One region of the Paenibacillus sp. 2KB_22 genome, then DNA from elsewhere that is predicted to be linked to it. Evidence: riboswitches for the same ligand, from Rfam matches in the RefSeq annotation. Region 1 holds a riboswitch; the other holds the start of a gene.

Region 1 (8,643 bases):
GAAACAAGCGAAAATTAAATTGGCAAACGGCGGAGAAGTTCTGATCGATCTGTTCGATCAAGAAGCTCCAAACACAGTAGCAAACTTTGAGAAACTGGCTAACTCTGGTTTCTACAATGGTCTTACATTCCACCGCGTTATCCCGGGCTTCGTAGCTCAAGGCGGATGCCCTAACGGTACCGGTGCAGGTGGCCCAGGTTACACAATCAACTGTGAAATTAACCCGAACAAACATGAGCGCGGAACACTTGCTATGGCACATGCTGGCCGTAACACAGGTGGAAGCCAGTTCTACATCTGCTACCAACCGCAACCACATTTGGATGGACAACATACTGTATTTGGTAAAGTAACTAAAGGTATGGAGTTCGTGGACGCTTTGGAAGGTAAAGACAAAATGGAAACTGTTGAAGTTGTAGAAGCTTAATAAGCTTTGTAACTTTGACTTACTTGATTTAAACTCGGAGTGCTTCTTTTATAGAAGCACTTTTTTTATTTTCATCATGAAATACTGCAAAATGAGCATAATGGATCTGGCGAAAGTTCTGGCCTGGGTTTATTCTGGCGTTAGACGAAGCGACAAGGGAGGATGAAGAACCTTTGGATACAGTGGATCAATTACGTTTGTTAAAACAGGTCTATAGCGGACCCACACGGTGGGACGAAAAACTACAGGCATCCCGACATGATGTTTCTCAGAGTATATCCGCACAGGAGCGAGAAGGGCTTGAGGCAGCAGGGCATGAACCGAACCGATTTGTACGTCCGCAACATGATGAAACAATCACTGAGCTGAAACAACTTGCAAATCAATGGACGATTAATGAAGCAGCACAGGCCTTTGTTTCTTCTTTGTGGTCAGCACCCATGATCTGGCGCTCGCTGCTTACGGGCAAGCTTATTGCAAGCGGTATGCCAAGCCATGAACACACGCCATATCCATCTTCGAGTACTTGTAAGATCTGTGGATTAAGCGTAGACCAAGCAACCGACACGACGTTGCAATGGTATTGGCGCATGACCAATGGAACACCTTTGGATGGTGATCCTTTTGGACAAGTACTGGCACTTCGAGAGCTAGCTGCCGCGCAGGAGCTTCCAATACCAAATGAGTACGACCGCTGGACACTCCGTGCGGTGTTAACGGTGCTGCGCGAATTACCTCCGAAAACACGCTACAGCAAAGCAGCAATAGCACACAAGAAGGAACGTCTTTTGCCTACACAGAAGGAATATGCATACCGTGACTTGCTTGAGACATTAGCTCTGATTGGCATACTGGATACGTCGGAACATCCCGGAATGATAACAGAATACACTACTTACATACAGCGTGACGAGCGCCCCAATGTGCGGGTTGAGGTACAGGCGCCTCTGGCGTGGTGGGACTCATCTGTCGGAATCAATGAGAACAACCTGAACAAGATATTCCATGATTTTGATCTGACGAATATATCTCTTGCGGATAAGCCTGAAGAGAATCCAACTGTAAAGGACACAATCTTAGGGGCATTGGAGAAAAAGAGGAGTGTTCGTGGCAAAGTTCCCAAGGCATCTCCTGATGCAGGTACCGGGGAGGTACAGTCTGGAGATGTGTATGCTGTTCGGGTCCGGGAAGGCGTATGGGTGACAGTATATTGTCATGAAGTCAGAGACAAACGTGTCATCGTTGAATATCTGGATGGTGTCTTTCCCGAGATGCCGGGAAAATCAGATTTGCATGGGACGTTTCGACCACGAACGAATGGACGCTGGCAATGCTCAGCTATCGCGATTGATTCCACAAGTTGGGTCAGAAGGGTGGCAAGAGAGTTCCCGATTCCTGCTTCGCCCCTGCAAGAACCTGACCGCATTCCCTTTCATAATGCCAAAGAATTGAAGCATATGGCGAGCTGGTGTTTTCCAGAATTGTAGAATGATGCGGTGGATATGAGATGGATCTTACCAAAAACCGTTCTCTTTGTGAGTAGCGGTTTTTGGTATTCCTTAGCTTATTAAAAGTTAGTATGTGACAAAAAGGAACAAAAAACAATTGATTTTTTGGCATTAAAGTGCTAACATCCAATTAATAACGAAAGCAATCCTTCAGGGCAGGGTGCAATTCCCTACCGGCGGTGATGCAGGAAGTGTAAGGACACATGTCCAGCACTTGATGCAAAGTCCGTGACCTGTCTGCCTGTGGCAGATGGCTGATCTGGTGTAATTCCAGAACCGACAGTATAGTCTGGATGGGAGAAGGAGAGGTGCAGACCTAACAGGTTTGCATTCAGCAGGAGTATTGCTGTACAGTCATGATTTGTAATGTCTTGCACTGTGCAGGGAAGATCCGGTTACGCCGGACAGTTCCATACATATGCCACACTATAAAAGCTCTTTACCTGTAATTGATGTTCATTAAGGTATGTGTCTATTTTCACTTGCCCGAAATGAAGTTTTGGGCAAAGTGTTGGCGTGCTGTATCCATTTGACTCCTGTTGTTGACATTTGTCTCTCATCATCCCCATCGAACGGTTGTTCGACGGGGATTTTTTAATAAACAAGACTTTAAACCGCGGGGTGAACGGATTTGGAAATGATCAATGATGAATTTTATATGGCACTAGCACTAGATATGGCGGAACGAGCACAAGGACAGACGGGAATTAATCCGGTTGTTGGATGTGTAGTTGTGAAAGAGGGTCGTATTGTAGGTCTGGGGAGCCATCTGAAACGTGGAACTGGTCATGCGGAGGTGCATGCGCTGAACATGGCAGGCAGCGATGCAGAAGGCAGTACGGTATACGTTACACTTGAGCCCTGCAGTCATTATGGGAAGACGCCACCTTGCAGTGAACGCCTGATTCATGAAAAGGTAAAACGTGTTGTGGTATGTTGTGAAGATCCAAATCCGCAAGTATCCGGCAGAGGCATAAGCATGCTTCGTCAACAAGGCATTGAAGTTGAAGTTGGCGTACTGCGTGAGCGTGGAAGACGCATGAATGAAAAATTCATTAAATTTATTACAACCGGCCTTCCTTTCGTGACACTGAAGACGGCTACTACCTTGGATGGGAAAATTGCTACTCGCAGCGGAGACAGCAAGTGGATCTCCAACGAGTCCGCTCGTGAGATTGTGCATGCCCTTCGTCATCGTCACCAAGGCATTATGGTTGGCGTCGACACGGTGATCGCGGATAATCCGGAGCTTACAACCCGCTTGCAAGTGGAAGGCATCAGCCCGGTACGTATCGTGGTGGATTCCAAGTTGCGTCTCCCAGTAGGTGCAAAAATGGTTAAGGATGGACTAGCTCCAACATGGGTATTGACAACAGACGAAGCGAGTCCTGAAGCTGCTGAACGTTTGGAAGCCTATGGTGTTGAAATTATCCGCTGTGGTCCTGGACCACGTGTGGATCTGTTAAGCGGACTTAGCAAGTTGGGTGAGCGTGAGATTGGTTCGATTTTGCTTGAAGGTGGGGGCACCTTGAATGGAGCCATGCTGGAGGCACGGTTGGTCGATCGACTGCTCATGTTTATCGCTCCTAAGATTGTAGGCGGTTATGATACACCTGGCAGCTTCCGCTTCGAGGGTGTGGAACGTATGAATCAGGCAATTCAATTGAATCAGTTGGAGATCGAACAAGTTGGAGATAATATCAGCATTGGCGGTATTCCGGTGTGGCCTGAATAAATAAATGGATTTTAAAATAGTAAGTTGGTTCTATATATATTAAACAAGGGAGGCGGCAGCATGTTTACCGGTTTGGTGGAAGAAGTTGGTCAGATCCGGCGTATTAGTCGGAAAGGCGAAGCGATGGTCCTGAATATCGGAGCTTCCGCCATCATGGACGATCTGAAGATTGGTGATAGTGTAGCAGTGAACGGAGTATGTTTAACTGCGACAACGCTGGAAGGTGGAGGTTTTACCGCCGATGTAATGCCTGAAACGTATCGCCATACCAATCTCAGTCAGCTGCAATCTGGCAGTAAAGTTAATCTGGAGCGGGCCATGCAATCAGGCGGTCGTTTTGGTGGACATATCGTTCAGGGCCACGTCGATGGTACTGGAGTGATTGGCAGTATAACACGTGATCAGAATGCGATTGTGTTTGAGATCAAGCCGGATGATCACCAGTTGTTCAAATATCTGATCCCCAAAGGATCGGTTACACTGGATGGCATTAGCTTGACCGTTGTCCATACATCGGATACCTCATTCACGGTTTCCATTATCCCGCATACCATTGGTGAAACTGTACTAAATGTGAAAAAGACAGGGGATACCATTAATATCGAATGCGATATTTTGGGTAAATATGTGGATCATCTGCTCCAGTATGGGAGAGGACATCGGGAGACTGGTGCTGGCAAACCGCGCAGTATCAGTGAAGATTTCCTCTCCAATCACGGATTTGCATAGAAAGAGAACAGAAATAAACTGGAGGTGGACCAATGTCAGAACAATCCATTCTGAACACAATAGAAGAAGCCATATATGATCTCATGCGTGGCAAACCTGTCATTGTTGTGGATGATGAAGATCGGGAGAATGAAGGCGATTTTATCGCTTTGGCCGAAAAGGCGACACCTGAAGTCATTAATTTCATGATTACTGAAGGTAGAGGGCTGGTGTGTGTTCCGATTACACAACAACGTGCGGACGAACTTAACCTGAAACCGATGGTTCAACAAAATACGGATTTCCATGGAACAGCTTTCACCGTCTCTGTGGACCACAAAGATACGACCACAGGTATCTCGGCACATGAACGCTCTATAACCGTGAAAGGTCTGATCGATCCTGAGGCGAGAGCCGGGGACTTCCGTAAGCCTGGTCACATGTTCCCGCTCATTGCAAAAGACGGCGGCGTACTTCGTCGTGCCGGGCACACAGAAGCGGCAGTAGATTTGGCCATTATGTGTGGTTCGTATCCCGCAGGCGTTATCTGTGAAGTGATTAAGGAAGATGGCACAATGGCCAGACTTCCGGATCTGCAGGAGATTGCCCGCAAACATGATCTGAAGCTGATCAGTATTCAAGACATGATTCGTTACCGTAACGAAAAAGAGCAGCTGGTTCAACGTGAAGTGGCTGTACGTATGCCAACGGACTTTGGCGAGTTTCAAGCAGTGGCCTATACAAACGCTGTAGACAACAAGGAGCATGTGGCTCTGGTTAAAGGTGAGATTGATGGTTCCAAACCCGTACTTGTACGTGTACACTCTGAATGTCTGACAGGCGATGTATTCCATTCCCATCGTTGTGACTGTGGTCCTCAGTTTGATGCGGCACTCAAACAGATTCACGAGGAAGGAAACGGCGTACTGCTCTATATGAGACAGGAAGGTCGGGGCATTGGTCTAATCAACAAACTCAAAGCCTACAAGCTGCAAGAGGAAGGTCTGGATACCGTGGATGCAAACCTGAAGCTGGGATTTGCTGCCGACTTGCGTGATTACGGGATTGGCGCCCAAATTCTGAAAGACCTTGGGGTTCGTCAGATCAGACTGTTAACGAACAATCCTCGTAAAATTAAAGGTCTTGAAGGATATGGACTTGAAGTCGTAGAGCGTGTTGCGATCCAGATGGAAGAGAACGAGGACAATACGGTGTATCTTCATACGAAGCAAGCCAAGCTGGGACATATGCTCAAGTTTGATGATATCGAGCAGAACGAACAGTAAATATATTTTAGATGAACAACGTTCACCATGTAATTTATGGAAGAGATTGATTAGGGATTTCCGTTACTTACATTACATTATATCGTTAGGGAGATGACTTGAATGCCACAATTTTTTGAAGGACATTTAGTATCAGAAGGATCCAGATATGGAGTTGTCGTTGGACGTTTCAACGAATTTATCACCAGTAAATTGCTTAGCGCAGCGCTCGATGCATTCAAACGTCACGGTGTGCAGGATGATGAAGTGGATGTAGCCTGGGTTCCAGGAGCGTTCGAAATCCCTTTGGTTGCGCAGAAAATGGCGGAGAGCGGCAAATATGATGCGGTGATTACCCTGGGAACAGTTATTCGTGGATCAACTACGCATTACGATTATGTGTGCAACGAGATGGCTAAAGGGGTAGCAGCAATTAACCTGAAAACTGGCGTGCCTACGATCTTCGGATTGGTTACGACAGAAAATATTGAACAAGCGATTGAACGTGCCGGAACCAAGGCGGGTAACAAAGGTTGGGATGCAGCTACGGCGGCAATTGAGATGGCGAACTTGACGAAACAGCTAAAATAGTGCTTATTTAATAGTAGTGCCCTGCTATGCGCAGACGAAGACGGGAGACCGAATTCGGACGGCTTGGCAGGGTTTTGTATTTTTCTGGCGGGAGGATTCGTCTAGTGACGGTAGTTACATACAAACTGGAGACTTTTGAAGGGCCTTTGGATCTGCTGCTTCATCTGATTGATAAGGCTGAAATTCATATCCAGGATATTCCCATCAGCGATATTACCGATCAATACATGGCGTATTTGCATTCGATGCAGGAACTGGAACTGGATATTACGAGTGAATTTCTGGTCATGGCAGCTACACTGCTGTCGATCAAGAGCAAACTTTTACTGCCCAAACCACCGGTAATTGAAGACTTCGAGGATTATGATTTTATGGAAGAAGAAGATTATGATCCACGTGCAGAGCTCATTGCACGTCTGATAGAATATCGCAAGTACAAGGGAATTGCGCGACATCTTCATGAACGGGAGTGGGAACGCAGCCTTATATTTTCCAAAGAGCCCGAGGATCTGCGCCCCTATATGCCCGTAGAAGCCCAATCGAACCCGGTTGAAGGATTACACACCTCTGACCTGATTGCAGCATTTCAGAAGGCTCTACGCAAGGCTGAGAAGCGTACAACCGTAACCCGGATCAAACGGGATGAGATTTCGGTTAAGGACCGGATAAGGGATGTCATCGGCGCTTTGGAAAGTATGGGGCCGGGAGGAAGACTGTTATTCTCCAAATTGATGGATGAGCATATCTATCGTCATGAGATTGTTGTCACTTTTCTGGCGGTGCTGGAACTGATGAAGATGAAGCAGATTGTCTGTTATCAGGAACGGATGTTTGAGGATATCGTTATGGAATGGAGAGGGGAAACAAAGAATCATGGATTTTCCGAAATTGAAATCGATTATTGAAGGCCTGCTGTTTTTGTCCGGAGAAGAGGGTCTAAGTATCAAACAAATTGCCGAGATCGTGGACCAGCGAGTGGAACTTGTAACGGACGCGATTGAGGAGATGATTCGTGAATTTTCACAGCAGAGTCGAGGCGTACAGATTCTAAAGATCGCTGGCGTAGTTCAGCTGGGCACCTTGCCTGAGCATGCTGTGTATTTTGAGAAACTGGCGTATTCTCCAGCACGAACCTCCTTATCCCAGGCGGCTCTGGAGACGTTGGCCATCGTGGCGTACAGGCAGCCGATTACCCGGGTTGAGATTGAGGAGATTCGCGGTGTAAAATCGGAGCGTGCTATTCATACACTTGTGAATAAGGATCTGATCATTGAAGTGGGACGAGCGGAGGCAATTGGACGCCCCATTTTGTACGGAACGACCAAGTCATTTCTGGATTATTTCGGACTGGCTTCAATCAAAGACCTTCCGGAACCAGGCTTGTTCGAAGATTCGGAAAACCTGGAGGAAGAGACACAACTGTTATTCAACAAACTGGATTTGCAACAACTGGAACCAGAAAGTGCTGATCCGGCGGATGATCTAAGTCATATCGACAATGAAGACGATCATTCGGACTCTTCACTTTAATTTGCAAGTTCATATTAACCGACACCGATAGTGGGGTCGGTTTTTCTGCATTTATTTTTAGAAAAAGGCGAATAGATAAGTTCCAAACAAATATGAAATGGGATTTTTAGGTCAGACGTGAATTTTTTCCTATCCAGAGTGCCATACTAGACGAGAAAAGAATTGAGGGCTTGGAGGTAAGGCCTGTGTGGATTTGGCTTGGAGGAATCGGTTTATTGTTCGCATTGCTGATTGCCGCAGTCCTCATCTCAAATGTTCATGTACATTTTACATTCAGTAAGCATAAAAGTGATGATTACGCCAATATTAATGTTCGTATTCTCTATGGAATTGTGCGGATTAACTATGAGATCCCGAGTATTGTTTTTCGCAATATGAAGGAAGGTTTTCTGGTCAAGACTGAACAGTCCATGAATCATTCCAGAGGGGAAGCCCTAGGTAGTGAGCGGGTGAACAAACGTAAAGTCAAAAAGTGGGCCAAAGATGTAAAGGTTATGCTAAGAGCGACCGATGCACTCAAGCTGTGGCTCAAGCAAACACTCATGCATGTGCATATGACACAACTGTCCTGGTCTACCCACATCGGCGTTGGCGATGCAGCATACACCGCGGTGCTGACGGGCTGGGTGTGGAGTATCAAGTCCATTATTGTTGGTTTTCTCACCTATCAGATTCGTTTCGATGATACACCCGTGCTTCAGGTGATGCCGGTGTGGTCAGACGAAATGGAGTTCAGAACAGAGCTCGATTGCAGGGTAAAGATTCGGATTACAGCTCTTTTGATCGCTGGAGTTACACTGCTAACCCGTGTGCTCCAAGTCGAAGGCGGATGGCGGATGTGGCTCAAGCTTCTTCGAGAACAACGCCGTAAGCGTAAGG
Region 2 (8,643 bases), 450 kb from region 1:
AGACAAGCAACTGAGCCTCCGCAAGTACGGTTGAGTCAGCCAGCGCAAATCCAAAGGCTACATTTTGATGCTCTGAATTCGTATGTAATGGTGTGTTCATGATACATCCCCTCTCTTCTGTCTGATGGCATGTCACATCCCCAAATATATTTCATATTTGGCTTAGCCGCAACCCCGGCCCCTTGATTAAGTTCGTCACGCCCCTTATTACTTACCCATATATGAAGAAAATACCAACCTTTCCCTGCTGTTATCAACTATAATCTTACTATTTAAAAAAATCCCCATCCCGCTTCGCCTTGGCGAATACGAAATGAGGAGAATTGAAGATGTTCTCGGCTTGTCTACTTATCCTTAGATCTGAAAGCACTGGCGATTCGGCGTGCAGGATTCAGATGACTGTGATGGCGTCCATACGCAAAGTAGATAATCAATCCGATGATTAACCACGCAAAGAACGTAATCCATGTCAGCGCTGCAAGGCGTGTCATCAAGTACACACAACCCAAGGCACTCAGAATCGGAATGAGTGGCACAAGTGGAACGCGGAAGCCGCGTTTGAGATCAGGGTTATTTTTACGCAACACGATAATGCCCAGACTTACGACTGCAAAAGCAAACAACGTTCCGATATTCGTGAGCTCCGCCAAATGTCCTAACGAAATGAACCCGGAGAACAGAGCCACGATAATGCCCGCAACCCAAGTCCCTACGGCTGGTGTCTGACTCTTGCCACTAACCTTGGAGAAGACTGGTGACAGCAGTCCGTCACGAGACATGGAATAGAGCAGACGTGTTTGGCCATACATCATGACCAGCAATACCGTCGTAATCCCCGTAATCGCTCCAAGGGACACAATCCAGGACAATCCCTTTAATTGAACAAATTCAAATGCAAACGCAACCGGATCACTTACATTTAACATGTTATAAGGCACGATCCCTGTGAGAATCAATGATACAACAATGTAGAGAACGGTACAGATCGCCAGTGACGCAATAATTCCAATCGGCAAATCCCGTTGAGGCCGCTTAACCTCTTCTGCAGCTGTGGAGACCGCATCAAATCCGATATAAGCAAAGAATACGGTTGCTGCTCCCGCTGTTACGCCTGAGATTCCAAAGGGCAAGAATGGCTGCCAGTTGGCTGGCTCTACATAGAAGACACCCACACCAATAAAGATTAACACCACGATAATTTTAATCCCAACCATGATGCCGTTCGCACGAGCCGCCTCTTTTACCCCTCGGGTTAGCAGGAAGGTGATAATTAACGTAATGACTGCAGCCGTGATGTCAAAATAGGTTCCTTTTTCCGGGCTGAACGCACTTGTCAGTGCATGTGGTAACTCCAATCCGAATCCGGACAATAACGTTTGGAAATATCCAGACCATCCGCTGGCTACGGCCGCACTCGCGAATCCATATTCCAATATCAGATCCCATCCCAGAATCCAGGCAATCACTTCACCAAAAGCCGTATAACTATACGTGTACGCACTACCTGATGCCGGTATGCTTGAAGCAAACTCCGAGTAACACAATGCAGCAAAGGCGCATATGATACCTGCCAGCAAGAATGACAGTACAAGACCCGGGCCAGCATACGTTGCGGCAGCTACACCGGTCAGCACAAAAATCCCGGTACCAATAATGGCACCCACCCCAAGTGTGGTTAAATCCAAGGGACCGAGCGCCCGTTTTAATGCACTGCTGTTATCGCCCTCCGAGGCAATTGGTTTTTTACGAAATAATGAAGATCGATGTTCGTTCTCACGCATAGTCATGTTCCTCTCGTCATGAATCTTGAATGTGCTATGGATGTAGCAGAGATTAAATGGTTTCCCATCTGTTCTATGAAAAAGTCATTTGTTCTATCTTATCGATCACCTATAAAAACCTATCGAATTCTACACGTTATCGCGTTGCTTGGTTAAATTTATTTTTAAGGATCTCTTATTTTGTTCTTTTTTCGCGAAAATTATCATGAACTGTTGCACGGGGTTGAATATGAAAATCGATTTAAAACAAAACTGCGTATAATTTATATTATGCGCAGTTTTTAAGAGCCTTATTTTCTAAGGAAATCATCTATAACTCTCTGTTATATGAAGTAAAGAGAATGAGAGCTTTTTTCGTCTTTTTCCGCTGTCCCTTCCTCCGTTATCCTGTCTAATTCGACGATATGCAAGCATGTAAAAGAGCCACATCGCATGATATGGCTCTTCCTTTCCTCTTTATACAGCTAGAGGTGTATATGAAAATACGAAGTAACTATTTCTTGGCTTTTATGAAAAAGCGAATTAGGAAAAAGCAATTCTCTCCGCGTCCGACATCCGGTATTGGGATAACAAATATTCTTGGCTCTGCATCGCTGTATGACGAATGGCGTCCAAATCAACATGCAACAGCTTACCCTCTCGCTTCACAAGGCGACCTGCCACAAAAACGGTATCCACATTGGATGGATTAGCGAACTGAACGACAGCGCCGATTGGATCATGGACGGGGAACAGATTCAGATCCGTAGTACGAATCATGATCAGATCTGCTTCCTTTCCTGGGGTTAACGTACCGACCTTCTGCTCTAATCCCAATGCTTGTGCACCAGCCGAAGTTGCAAATCTCAGTACTTGGCTGGACTGCAAGTTCAATTCACCTGGCATCTCACCCTGCTGCAAAAGTTGTTCGTTGGCTCTGGATCGTTCTGCCTGAAGTGCAAACTTCATCTGCGAGAACATATCTCCGCCTGTGGACGTTACAACATCTACACCAAGTGTAGGGGTTCCCCCATGTTCAAGAAAATAGCCGGTGGCCGGGTATCCATGCCCCATCATCATTTCGACCTCAGGTGTGACCGACAGGGAAGCACCGCTATCCGCCAACATTTTATATTCGTCCATACCCATGGTGTTACCATGAACAATATTTACTCGAGGACTTAACAACCCCGCTTCATACATGTGACTAATCGAGCGATCTACCGATCCCCAGCTGCCAAATCCAGCGTGCATGGAACAGATGGCATCCAGTTCTTGGGCCAGCTCGATCTCTTTTACCGTTGTATCCCAATGACTGAACTCCGGACCACGAATGGCAAGCCCATAAGTAAGCAATTGATCCCGTGATGAAAAATAACGTTCTTTGACTCTTCGCACATCGTTTGAATATGTCAGTTGACTATCCCGGTTCCAGTAGTTCGTCTCACCAGGAACTCCGTGAGCAAATACTGCCCGAATCCCCGCATCCTGAAGACCACGAATCAGTTCATCCGTATGGTCTGAGGAATACGGCATGCTCCAATCCAACACTGTCGTAACACCTGCATTAAGCGCTTCCAAGGAACCGAGCAGGTTAGCAATATAACTATCCTGTGGTCGGAGCTTGCTTCCCATCGCACCATAATAGAGATTCTGCAAATAAACAGGCAATGACCAATTGGTTCCCGCTGTTTTGACCAATGATTCCCACATATGCCGATGTGTATCCACCAGCCCAGGCATAATAATCATGGATGAAGCATCGATGACCTCCACATCCGGAATATCCAGATCGGGTTGAATCGCCATGATTAATGAATCCTGAATCAGAACGTCAGCCCTTTTATACTGTCCAATCCGTGCATCCATCGACAACACGCAGCCATTTTTCAACAGATAACTTGTCTTCACAAGACACATCTCCCATCTATTTTGGTTTGAAAGACGATCACATCTTGCATACGAACCCGTACTGCTTCTGACTATTATTTCGCTAGTATATATACATTATATAGCTGTTGTTAATATTTTTCAATTTTGGGTTTTCCGTTTGGCACGAAATCTTCTGACTTTCATCAGGTTGCCGCACATCTTATCATCACAATACTTCTGTGTTCTGCTTCGGGTATCATCATAGAACATCCAGCGGCAATCCGAATTATCACAGATCCGAATCCTGCCCCCTTCTCCCTCCACCAAAGTTATTGCAAAGTCAGCAGCTACCTCAGCCATAACCTGTTGCCAATGAGCTTCTACAGCTATTAGTTGGAGTTTCAGTCCCTGATCAATTGTAGTCAATGTTCTTTTTACATGCCCTGCTTCCATAACACCATTCAACCACTGTTTTTCTTCATCCATTAATGATGCTCCAGAAGACAAGCGGGCTCCAAGAGCCAACAAATCATTCCTGAAGTTTCTCATCGACAACTCATCTTCTGGAGATGCAGGGACAGAAGCGTGAAGTTGCCATCGATCCAGAAATTCTTGCTGCCAGTTCGCCTTCCCGAGCCTGTCCTCCGATCGATCTCCCCCACGCCAATCGTGATAATCGCTGTTTACAAAATCGGTCCAAAGTCTGTCCATGTCTACCTCCGTTTAGTGTAACTATCTTAATTCAATAAAGGTGGTTACACTCTGTCTTTGATGTGTTATATTAAGTGTAACCTCATTAATCAGTTTTAGCTAGTTACGTCATACATCACAATAATACTCAAGGAGGAACGGCAATGACGAAAACAACAGCATTAGATGTGTTACTGATTCAAAAGGATGATACATGGGATCAATGCAATTGGATTGTACCTTTGTCGAAGTCTTTGGAAGGTCTTACAGCAGAACAAGCAGCCTGGATTCCACCCTCAGGAGGATTAAGCATCTGGCAGTTGGTTAACCATATGTATTATTACAATCATCGCTTATTATGCCGTATTCAAGGTAAAGAGCCTACTCTTCCTGCTGTAGACTCCAATGAATACACGTTTGGCAATCCTGGAGATGCAACGGATGAAGCCGGATGGAATACAATGATGAAGAGTACAACTCGATTAGCCCAACAGTTGCGAGATCAATTGGCTGCACTTGAAGAGTCAGAGCTTGAAGCTGCTTATATGGACTCCAAAGAGAAATGGGCACACGAACTTGCCCGCTGGATACTTCACGATGCGTATCACGCAGGTCAGATCGTGCTCCTTCGCAGACAGCAAGGAAGCTGGAATATCGTTTTCTAAAAAAAACACTTGAACTGCTAGCGCTTACAGGAATAAGATGAACTTATTAATGTTACAGCTTGTTCAACACACAATATAATTGAATAGGATCTTCGGGGTAGGGTGCAATTCCCAACCGGCGGTGATGTTCTTCGGAACCAGCCCGCGACTCGCTATTTGTACTTAACTAAGGACATTTAGCGACTGACTTGGTGTGAATCCAAGGCCGACGGTACAGTCCGGATGAGAGAAGATCAACACATTGACATGCCGTTCACGGGAAGGCCTCTTTCCTGACGCATGTCCTTGGATGAGCCCCCGTTTATTTGGTATATACCGAAACGGGGGCTTTTGTCGATTTTGCCAACTGAAGATTCCGTGTTCTGACGAAGGAGTCCTGAATATGGAAAAGACATCAGCAGCATCACCTGTTTACCGCAAGGAACGAAGTAATACCGGATTCTGGCTTGTAGTTCTCGGCGCCGCTTTATGGGGTGTCGACCCACTCTTCCGCATTATCTTGCTAAATACGATGACATCCACGCAGATTGTACTGGTGGAGCATATCATCGTGAGTCTGATTGCCATTCCTGTGCTGTGGAAATTTCGGGCTGATCTGAAAAACCTGCGCGCTCGCCACTGGATTGCCGTGATCTTTATCTCATGGGGAGGTTCAGCACTTGCAACGGTGTTGTTCACCATGGCACTTACTCATAATGATCCGAATACAGTTCTTTTATTACAAAAAATGCAACCACTCTTCGCTATCGTGCTGGCTAAACTGTTATTGAAAGAAACGTTACCACGTCGCTTTGGTGGATTGTTCTTCATCGCATTAGCAGGAACGTACCTGCTTACATTTGGCTTCACATTGCCATTAGGTAACTGGGACAACTGGATTCATGCCGGAAGCTTGTTATCCCTTGGGGCTGCTGCCTTATGGGGAGGTTCAACCGTTATGGGACGATTGATGCTGGGACAGGCGCGTTACGAAACGGTCACCTCCCTTCGCTTCGTCGTTGCGCTTCCACTCCTGATCTTTATGACGTGGAACGAAGGTGCTGCCTGGACACTCCCATCCGGGACAGGAGAACAGACTGCTGTCATCCTCAACATTCTCGGTCAGGCGTTGTTGCCAGGTCTACTCAGTCTTCTGTTGTACTACAAAGGTCTGTCCTCAACCAAAGCTTCTGTTGCAACTCTCGCGGAGCTTAGCTTCCCGATGGCAGGTGTGTTGGTAAACTGGATTGCTTTCCGTACGCTGATTACATGGGAGCAGTTGCTTGGTTTTATTTTGATCTGGATTGCCCTCTTTGCCATTTCCAAACAGCAGGAACGATCATCAACTGCGGCGGATGCGGCACCAAAGCTGCGAACAGAGTAAGGTAATATCCTAGCATCACATATAAATCAATAATCATCAAATATTAAAATAAAGCCATTGTACATCGTATTAGATGAGCAATGGTTTTTTCATTTCCATTCCATTGATATCACTCGATCATTTTCTCAAGGAGTAATATGAGCTATTAACCCTCTGCTTTATTTTGATATCCCAACTCCTCCCTCTTTTCCCTTCAACCTCATATCGAATATCCGAATTATCGCACTACGTCTCTTCTATGTTTTGTCTTTTGTCTAATCCGGTGGTACGATGACATATGGAATAAACAGATGAATTATATTCAGAGAGGAACGATCATAATGTCTTCATTCTCATATACCTCCCACGACGCCGTAGGTTTGGCTGAACTGATCCGATCCCGGGAAGTATCCCCGGTTGAATTGCTGGAAGCGGCGTTTGCACGCCTTGAAGAAGTGAATCCGCAACTTAATGCAGTTATTCGTACATATGAAAATCGCGCACGGGAGGAAGCCAGTTTAGTTCGCCCTGGAGAACAACCTTTTGCCGGTGTGCCCCTGCTTCTGAAAGACATCTCGCAATCCTTGGAAGGTGAATTTCTGACTTCAGGCTCCCGTCTGTTCAGCGAGCATCGCGCATTACGCAATTCCAATTTTGTCACTCGACTCCGTGATGCGGGTTTTATCATCATAGGACATACAAATACGCCCGAGTTTGGCTTGAAAAACATTACGGAGCCCCGCCTCTATGGTCCAAGTCGCAATCCCTGGAATATCAATCACTCTCCAGGTGGATCAAGCGGTGGTGCCGCCGCCGCTGTAGCTTCGGGTATTGTTCCTCTGGCTGGAGCCAGTGACGGAGGCGGTTCGATTCGTATCCCGGCTTCCTTTAGCGGATTGTTTGGATTGAAGCCAACCCGTGGGCGCACTCCTGTAGGACCGGGAGTTGGCCGCCAATGGCAAGGCGCATCGATTGATTTTGCCCTCTCTCGCTCGGTTCGGGACAGTGCTGCATTGCTTGATACCTTACAAGTCATACAGCCTGAAGCTGCATTTCATGCGCCACTCTTTCCAGGCAGTTACTTGGCAGATATGAGCTATCCACATCAACGCAAACTGAAAATTGCATACACAACGGATTCGCCTGTAGGTACACCCGTCAGTGCAGAAGCCAAAGAATCTGTATTCAAGCTCGTTCGCTGGTTGGAAGAACAAGGTCATCATGTTGAAGAAAAGCTGAGTCCAGTCAACGGAGTCAGATTGATGGAGAACTATTATATGATGAACAGTGGTGAGATGGCCGCGATGATCTCTTCCATGGAACGCTCCATGGGCCGGGCTCTGACCTCTGATGATATGGAGATTGAATCCTGGGTTCTGGCTGAAGCTGGCAAAAAGGTGTCCGCCGCGGAATTTGTACATAGCTTAGCTGAATGGGATGTAGCCGCAGCTCAGATGTCCACATTGTTTGAGCGTTATGACTTCTACGTCACACCTGTGAATGCTTTTTCTGCGCCTAAGATTGGAGAATTAACACCTCATGACGAACAGATCCGTAACTTGATGCGGATTAGTGAGTTGGACAAGGCTCAGCAACAACAACTCATCTATGAAATGTTCGAGCCCAGTCTTACGTATACACCTTTCACCCAGCTTGCGAATCTGACCGGCCAGCCTGCGATAAGTGTACCTCTGCATCTCACACCTGAGGGTTTGCCCATGGGTGTTCAAGTGATGGCAACCAAGGGACGTGAAGATTGGTTACTACATCTGGCTGCACAGCTTGAACAATCAGACCTCTGGATCGGGATGAAAGGTAATCCACTTTTTCCAGCATGAAAACTTCATCTGCTCCGCATACTGAAAACAAAAAGTAGCGGAGGAATGTGACGGATGAATACGAATCAGCGCCATAAACAGTCTTATCGTATCCCTGCCAAAACGGGATATGCTCTGAAAGTAAGCAAAGGTTCCTTACTACGCATAACGGATCTGGAGGGACAGCAAGTTATTGATTTTGTGGCGTACGATGCTACAGATGCTAACCATCGCTTGGACCCCGGTGTGACCATGGACGTATTGCGTACTTACCGAATTAAACCGGGACAGTTTGTGTATTCCAATCAATATCAACCAATACTCAAGATTGTCCGTGACACCGTTGGGGTACATGATTTCTTCAACTCCGCTTGTCGTCCAGAGATGTATGAGGTGTTATACGATAAAAAGGATCACGCCAGTTGTTACCACAATCTGAACACGGCACTGGAACCCTTTGGGATCTTACCACCAGATCAACACTATCCCTTTAATCT

The links. A riboswitch is a leader RNA that binds a small molecule or an ion and turns the genes downstream of it on or off. The one in region 1 is predicted to bind FMN.
Region 2: it holds a riboswitch for FMN, as region 1 does, so the genes downstream of both, AB4111_RS12545 (DMT family transporter) here and ribD (bifunctional diaminohydroxyphosphoribosylaminopyrimidine deaminase/5-amino-6-(5-phosphoribosylamino)uracil reductase RibD) in region 1, are expected to answer to the same signal.

What each region holds. Positions count from the first base shown of each region.
Region 1 is NZ_JBFRHG010000002.1:813,773-822,415, reverse strand. It holds gene AB4111_RS14620 (peptidylprolyl isomerase) at 1-427, shown strand, start outside; gene AB4111_RS14615 (hypothetical protein) at 610-1,914, shown strand; FMN riboswitch at 2,078-2,244, shown strand; gene ribD (bifunctional diaminohydroxyphosphoribosylaminopyrimidine deaminase/5-amino-6-(5-phosphoribosylamino)uracil reductase RibD) at 2,567-3,670, shown strand; gene ribE (riboflavin synthase) at 3,731-4,399, shown strand; gene AB4111_RS14600 (bifunctional 3,4-dihydroxy-2-butanone-4-phosphate synthase/GTP cyclohydrolase II) at 4,432-5,664, shown strand; gene ribH (6,7-dimethyl-8-ribityllumazine synthase) at 5,767-6,234, shown strand; gene AB4111_RS14590 (segregation and condensation protein A) at 6,339-7,139, shown strand; gene scpB (SMC-Scp complex subunit ScpB) at 7,108-7,764, shown strand; gene AB4111_RS14580 (DUF2953 domain-containing protein) at 7,950-8,643, shown strand, end outside.
Region 2 is NZ_JBFRHG010000002.1:364,488-373,130, forward strand. It holds gene AB4111_RS12520 (hypothetical protein) at 1-100, opposite strand, end outside; gene AB4111_RS12525 (amino acid permease) at 345-1,781, opposite strand; gene AB4111_RS12530 (amidohydrolase family protein) at 2,304-3,671, opposite strand; gene AB4111_RS12535 (CGNR zinc finger domain-containing protein) at 3,792-4,343, opposite strand; gene AB4111_RS12540 (DinB family protein) at 4,487-4,987, shown strand; FMN riboswitch at 5,072-5,225, shown strand; gene AB4111_RS12545 (DMT family transporter) at 5,370-6,350, shown strand; gene AB4111_RS12550 (amidase) at 6,671-8,167, shown strand; gene AB4111_RS12555 (DUF1989 domain-containing protein) at 8,222-8,643, shown strand, end outside.